DNA from 2 places in the Longispora urticae genome. Region 2 is predicted to be linked to the other one. Evidence: riboswitches for the same ligand, from Rfam matches in the RefSeq annotation. Region 2 holds a riboswitch; the other holds the start of a gene.
What was found. Region 2 has a riboswitch for glycine ahead of gcvT (glycine cleavage system aminomethyltransferase GcvT). Riboswitches for the same ligand answer to the same signal wherever they lie in the genome.
Positions count from the first base shown of each region.

Region 1: another riboswitch for glycine. It lies ahead of gcvP (aminomethyl-transferring glycine dehydrogenase); the one in region 2 lies ahead of gcvT (glycine cleavage system aminomethyltransferase GcvT).

Region 1 is NZ_JAQZSH010000028.1:58,441-61,773, reverse strand. Features, by position in the region: gene PT931_RS18210 (phosphotransferase family protein) at 1-42, opposite strand, end outside; gene PT931_RS18205 (lytic transglycosylase domain-containing protein) at 466-1,179, shown strand; glycine riboswitch at 1,265-1,362, shown strand; gene gcvP (aminomethyl-transferring glycine dehydrogenase) at 1,442-3,333, shown strand, end outside.
Region 2 is NZ_JAQZSH010000027.1:287,606-290,938, forward strand. Features, by position in the region: gene gcvH (glycine cleavage system protein GcvH) at 1-84, opposite strand, end outside; gene gcvT (glycine cleavage system aminomethyltransferase GcvT) at 81-1,160, opposite strand; glycine riboswitch at 1,281-1,370, opposite strand; gene PT931_RS17585 (thioredoxin family protein) at 1,609-1,974, opposite strand; gene PT931_RS17590 (MHYT domain-containing protein) at 2,170-3,015, shown strand; gene PT931_RS17595 (GNAT family N-acetyltransferase) at 3,065-3,333, shown strand, end outside.

The sequences.
Region 1 (3,333 bases), on a different contig from region 2:
GAGCCGGTCGCCGGACAGGGTCAGGTCGTGGGTCTGCACCATCCGGGAGAGCCTAGTGTTTCCATTAACCTAGCGACCTAGGATGCCCTACGCGCGGTAACCCGCGCGACCCCAAACCCAAAAAGGAACATCCCTGTTCACCAAAAACCAGGGCGCACTCCGGGCCTCGGCTACCTCCTCGATGGCCGTGGACCTGGCGGCGCCGACCTTGTCTCTGCGTCCGGAGACGCGACGCGGGTGGCCGCGGTGCCCGGAGGTGCGCCCGGCAGGACGCGCGCCCCGTACCCGGATGGTGCTCTGGATCTTGGTCGGGGGTGCGGGGCAGCGCCGTCGGGGACCTTGCCGTTAGGGTGTCCTCGGTCTAGGGGAGGACGAATCGTGTCGATGCGTGGGTTCGCGCTGGGTGCGTTGGTTGTGGTTCTGGCCGTTTCGGGGTGTGCGGGGGATCCGCCGCGTCCGAAGCCGGTGGCGAAGCAGGAGGCGGCCTCCGTGCCGTCGCCGTCGGCGAGCCCGAGCAGTGCTCCGACGTCCGCCGCGCCGACGGTCGCCCCGTCGCCGTCCGCGAAGCCGACGAAGGCGCCGGTGAAGCCCGCGCAGGTCAAGCCCAGTTACCAGCCGCCGCCGGCTCCGGTGCCGACCCCGCCGGCCGCGCCGCCGCACACCCCGGGCAGTGACTGCCGGCGCTATGACGGTACGAACGCCGAGCGCCCCGCGGTGAAGGCGGCGTTGACGGCGGCGGCGAACCGGCAGTACTGGCAGTCGGTGCACTTCACGATTCCGGTGAACCTGATGAAGGCGATCGCGTGGCAGGAGTCGGGTTGGCAGTCGGCGATCATCGCGTGTGACGGCGGGATGGGGACGATGCAGTTGATGCCGGGCACGGTGGAGTGGATGAACCTGAAGTTCAACGACGCCCCGGAGGATCCGAGGACCCTGAAGGGGAACACGGTGCTGGGGGCGGAGTACCTGGCGTGGTTGATCAGGTATTTCGGGGATCTGTACTTCGACCACACCTATGACCTGGCGAACCCGGAGCTGCTGAGTGTGGTGATCGCGGCGTACAACGTGGGGCACGCGGGGGTGCAGGACGAGGCGACACACACGATCCGGATCCCGAATCAGCGGTATGTGGACAACGTGCGGGCGTTGATGACCGGGTGCGAGTGTCTGGCGTTCTGAGAATCCGCAGCAAGGGGACAGTTCACGCGCAGTGACCTGGGCCATCAGCGGAACGGATCACCGGCTGGTACGGTTGCGCTGCCGTCTCACCCGAGTGGGAGAGACCCCTTGCCTTCGGGTGGGGGGCGCCGAAGGGGCAATACCTCCCCGGAAACTCTCAGGCAAAAGGACCACTCGGGCAGGCACCTCTGGACTGGGTCATGCCCGCGCGCAGAGGGGGAGGAAGCTCATTTGCCCGAGCCGACTCTCCTGGAGCACATGTATGTCCAGTTCACGCGCCAGTCTCACTGATCTTTCCCGTGGTGTGCCGTTCTCGCGCCGCCATATCGGTCCTTCGGCCGCCGATTCGCAGAAGATGCTGGACCTGGTCGGTTACGGCTCGACCGAGGAGCTGCTCGACGCGGCGATCCCGGACGCGATCCGTACCCAGCAGGGGCTGAGTCTGCCGGCGGCGGCGACGGAGCCGGAGGTCATCGCGGAGCTGCGGGCGATCGCCGCGCGTAACCGTCCGATGGCGCAGATGATCGGTCTGGGGTACTACGGGACGCACACCCCGCCGGTGGTGTTGCGCAACGTGCTGGAGAGCCCGGCGTGGTACACGGCGTACACGCCGTACCAGCCGGAGATCTCGCAGGGGCGCCTGGAGGCGCTGCTGAACTTCCAGACGGTCATCTCGGACCTGACGGGTCTGCCGACGGCGGGCGCGTCGCTGCTGGACGAGGCCACCGCGGCCGCGGAGGCGATGACGTTGACCCGGCGGGTGAGCAAGGTCAAGAGCGACCGGTTCGTGGTGGACGCCGACGCGTTGCCTCAGACCATCGCGGTGATCGAGACCCGGGCGGAGCCGCTGGGTATCGAGGTGCTGGTGGCCGACCTGTCGCAGGGGCTGCCGGAGGGTGAGTTCTTCGGGGTGCTGGTGCAGTACCCGGGGGCGTCCGGGGTGGTCCGCGACCACGAGGCGCTGATCGTCGACGCGCACGCGCGCGGTGCCCTGGTGGCGGTGGCGGCGGATCTGCTGGCGTTGTGTCTGCTGCGCGCGCCGGGTGAGATCGGTGCGGATGTCGCGGTGGGGTGTGCGCAGCGGTTCGGGGTGCCGATGGGCTTCGGTGGTCCGCACGCCGGTTACATGTCGGTGCGGGCGGGTCTGGAGCGCAACATGCCGGGCCGTCTGGTGGGTGTGTCGAAGGATGTGGACGGCAATCCGGCGTACCGGTTGGCGTTGCAGACCCGGGAGCAGCACATCCGGCGGGAGAAGGCGACGAGCAACATCTGCACGGCGCAGGTGCTGCTGGCGGTGATGGCGTCGATGTACGCGGTGTACCACGGTCCGGACGGGTTGCGGCAGATCGCGGAGCGCGCGCACCGGATGGCGACCGTGCTGGCGGCGGGGTTGCGTGAGGGTGGTGTCGAGGTGGTGCACGGGGCGTTCTTCGACACGGTGACGGCGCGGGTGCCGGGTCGGGCGGCGGAGGTGGTGGCGTCCGCTGCTGAGGCGGGGGTGAACCTGCGGCTGGTGGACGCGGACCTGGTGGGTGTCTCGTGTGACGAGACGACCGTTGACGGTGACCTGTTGAGTGTGTGGCGGGCGTTCGGCCTGTCGTCGGTGTCGGTGTCGGATCTGGACGCGTCGACGCCGGACGCGGTGCCGGCGGGGCTGTTGCGGTCGTCGGAGTTCCTGACGCACCCGGTGTTCCACGCGCACCGGTCGGAGACGGCGATGCTGCGGTACCTGCGGGCGTTGTCGGACAAGGACTACGCCCTGGATCGGGGCATGATCCCGTTGGGTTCGTGCACGATGAAGTTGAACGCCACCACGGAGATGGAGGCGGTGACGTGGCCGGAGTTCGCGGACATCCACCCGTTCGCCCCGTCGGAGCAGGCGGCCGGGTACGAGTCGCTGGTGAGCGATCTCGAGGGTTGGTTGGCGGAGGTCACCGGGTACGACGCGGTGAGTGTGCAGCCGAACGCGGGTTCGCAGGGTGAGTTGGCGGGTCTGTTGGCGATCCGGGCGTATCACCGCGACAACGGGCAGGCGCACCGGGATGTGTGTCTGATCCCGTCGAGCGCGCACGGCACGAACGCGGCGTCGGCTGTGATGGCGGGGATGCGCGTGGTCGTGGTGGCGTGTGACGACGAGGGCAACGTGGACCTGGT
Region 2 (3,333 bases):
CTCCGCCGCGTACGCGGTGATGCCGACGGTCGCCGGCTCCTCGCCGGTGATCCACTCGTGCTCGGCGGTGTAGGACAGGCTCACGACGTGCTCCTTCGGTAGAACGGTAGGGCAGACAGCTCGACGGGTTCGAGGCTGCCTCGCACGTCCACGGCCAGCGGCGCGTTGACGGTCGACACGTAGGCCATCGCGATGGGACGGCGCAGGACGGGGGACGTGGCCCCGGAGGTGACGGTGCCCAGCCGCTCGCCGGTGCGCAGGTCCACGACGGGCTGGCCGGCGCGCAGGACCCGGCGGCCGGCGGAGACCAGACCCACGAGACGACGGGTACGGGGCGCCTCGGCGGCGGCGGTGAGCGCGGCCCGGCCCACGAAGTCGTCGGGCTTGTCGAGCCGGACCACCCGGCCGAGCCCGGCGTCGTAGGGCGTGGTGTCGGGGTTGAGCTCGTGCCCGTACAGCGGCATGCCGGCCTCCAGGCGGAGCGTGTCCCGGCAGGCCAGCCCCGCCGACCGCAGCCCGTGCGGCTCACCGGTCGTGGTCAGCGCCCACCACACGGCGGACGCGTGCTCGGCGGGCACGTACAGCTCGAAGCCGTCCTCGCCGGTGTACCCGGTCCGGGCCACCCACAGCGGGATCCCGTTGATCGAGCCGGGGGTGATCGCGTAGTACGGCAGACCGCCGAGGTGCGCGTCGCAGATCAGGGCGAGGATCCCGGCGGCGCTCGGCCCCTGGATCGCGATCAGCGACCGGTCGAGCCGGACGAGGTCGGCCCGGAACCCGGCGAGCCGCACCGACAGCGCGTCGGCCACCACAGCCGTGCTGCCCGCGTTGGCCACCACCAGGTAGCGGTCCTCGGCGAGCCGGTAGCAGATCAGGTCGTCGAGGATGCCCCCGTCGGACTGGCACAGCAGCGTGTACCGGGCCTGGCCGACGTCCAGCTCCGACAGCCGGCCGACGAGCGCGTAGTCCAGCGCGGCGGCGGACTCGGGCCCGATGACCTCGAACTGGCCCATGTGACCGAGGTCGAACAGCCCGGCGGCGCTGCGCACGGCGAGGTGCTCGGCGCTCTCGCTGCCGTACCGCAGGGGCATGCGCCAGCCCGCGTAGTCGGTCAGGGTCGCGCCCAGGGCGAGGTGGTGCTCGTACAGTGCGGTGCGCACAGGAGGCTCCCAGGGTGGAGTGGGTGGGCCTCCCCCTCTGTCATCGGAACCTGAGAGCTTCACCGCCGTGGTGGGCGGCTTGCACCGTGGGTGAGCCTCGCGGCTGCTTTCCAGAGTTGCCTAACCCGGGCGGTACGTGGGCCTGAGAGTGTGCGGGGAGTCTTGCTCCTTCGGCGTGACCTCGAAGGTCAGCTCTCCCGCCGGGATCAATGGCGTGTGCAGTTGTGCCGTGAGAGTAGGCGGGAGCGGCGCGAACGGTCAAGGTCAGGGCCAGATGGCGGGACCCGGCGAGGGCCGGGGGCCGGGACCCGGCTGGCGCAAAAGGGGCGGTGGCGCCCGGAAGGTGCGCGGGAGGGCGGCGGTGCCTGGGAGGCGCGCTGCCCTGGAGTACCCGTCAAAGGTCTTGGGCCCCCACGACGGTCGCGGGGGCCCAACGCACACGGGCGGATCAGGCGGACTCCTCCGCCTGCGCGCGCAGCTTGTCCATGTCCAGCTCCCGCGCCTTCTGCAGCAGCAGGTCGAACTGCGACGGGCTCAGCGCGCCCGGCTCGGAGTGCACGATCGCCTTGTCGCGGATGATCATCAGGGTCGGGATCGACTGGATCTGGAACGACGCGGCCAGCTCCTGCTCGGCCTCCGTGTCGATCTTGCCGAACACGATGCCGTCGTTGGCCTCGGCACCCGAAGCCGCCTCGAACGTCGGCGCGAACCGGACGCACGGCCCGCACCAGGCGGCCCAGAAGTCCAGCACGAGGAAGTCGTGCTGCGAGACCAGCTCGTTGAAGTTGTCCTTGGTGACTGTGATCGTCGCCACTTTCTCTCCTTGGGTCGGCGCGGGGCGTCACTGGGAAAACGCTGGCGGGGGCGCGCCTGTTCCCCATCCGACATGTCCGTTGATCAAGAGACAAATTCGTTGAGAGCACACAGCCTGTGCGACCCTGATTCACCTCGGGATGGCTGAATGATCCCTGTCGTCGTCGGGCGGCGCATGGTTCCCGTGGAGGGCGACATGGCTGAGTTGCATCAGTTCGCATATGGCTGGGTGAATCCGGTGATCTCGTACGTGATCGCGGCTTTCGGCTGCGCGATCGGACTGGTGTGCACAGCCCGGGCCCGCGCCGCGCTCAACGGGGCGCACCGCGAGAAATGGCTGGTCCTGGGGGCCGTCTCCATCGGCGGTACCGGGATCTGGCCCATGCACTTCATCGCGATGCTCGGCTTCGACGTCCCCGGCTCCATCGTCCGGTACGACGTGGCGCTCACCACCGCCAGCGCGCTGATCGCGATCCTCGCCGTCGGGATCGGTCTGTTCATCGTCGGACACGGCGGCGCGGGGCTGATCCGGATCCTGCTCGGCGGGATCTTCACCGGTCTCGGGGTGGCCGCGATGCACTACACCGGGATGGCCGCGATGCGGATGGGCGGCACGATCTCCTACGACCGGACGTACTTCGTCGCCTCGGTGCTGATCGCGGTCATCGCCTCGTCGGTGGCGCTGTGGTTCACGGTCAACGTCCGCGGCTGGGGCCCGGTCGTCCTCGCGGCCCTGATCATGGGCGTGGCCGTCGTGGGCATGCACTACACGGCGATGTTCGGGGTGCGGGTGCACCTGCACCGGATGGACAGCCCGATCGAGGGGGTCAGCCCGTTCCTGTTCGTCGCGCCGATCACCCTGCTGATCAGCTGCGCGCTGGTCATGCTGATCTTCAGCGTGCTGTCCCCGCCCGCCGAGGACGAGGACGACGTCGTCGCGGGGCTGTCCCCGATGGTCGACACCGCCCCGGAACGCGGGACGGCGCTGCTGCCCCGGCGGGTGGCCCGGTCCTTCAACCACCGGGCGTCGTCGCACTCGTAGCGCGGCGCACCTCCGGGGCCACCGCGCTCGGGGTCGTAGGCTGGGCGGCATGATCGAGATCCGGGACGAGCCCACCCAGTCGCGCTACGAGATCGCCGTGGACGGGGAGCTGGCCGGCTTCGCGGACTACACCCTGCGCAAGTCGGTGATCTCCTTCACGCACACCGAGGTGTTCCCGGCGTTCGGCGGCCGGGGGCTGGCCGGCCAGCTGATCGGCCACGCGCTCGACGACGCCCGGACCCGCAGGCTCGCCGTGCTGCCGTTCTGCCCGTTCGTGTGCAAATTCATCAACCAGAACCAGGAATACCTCGATCTGGT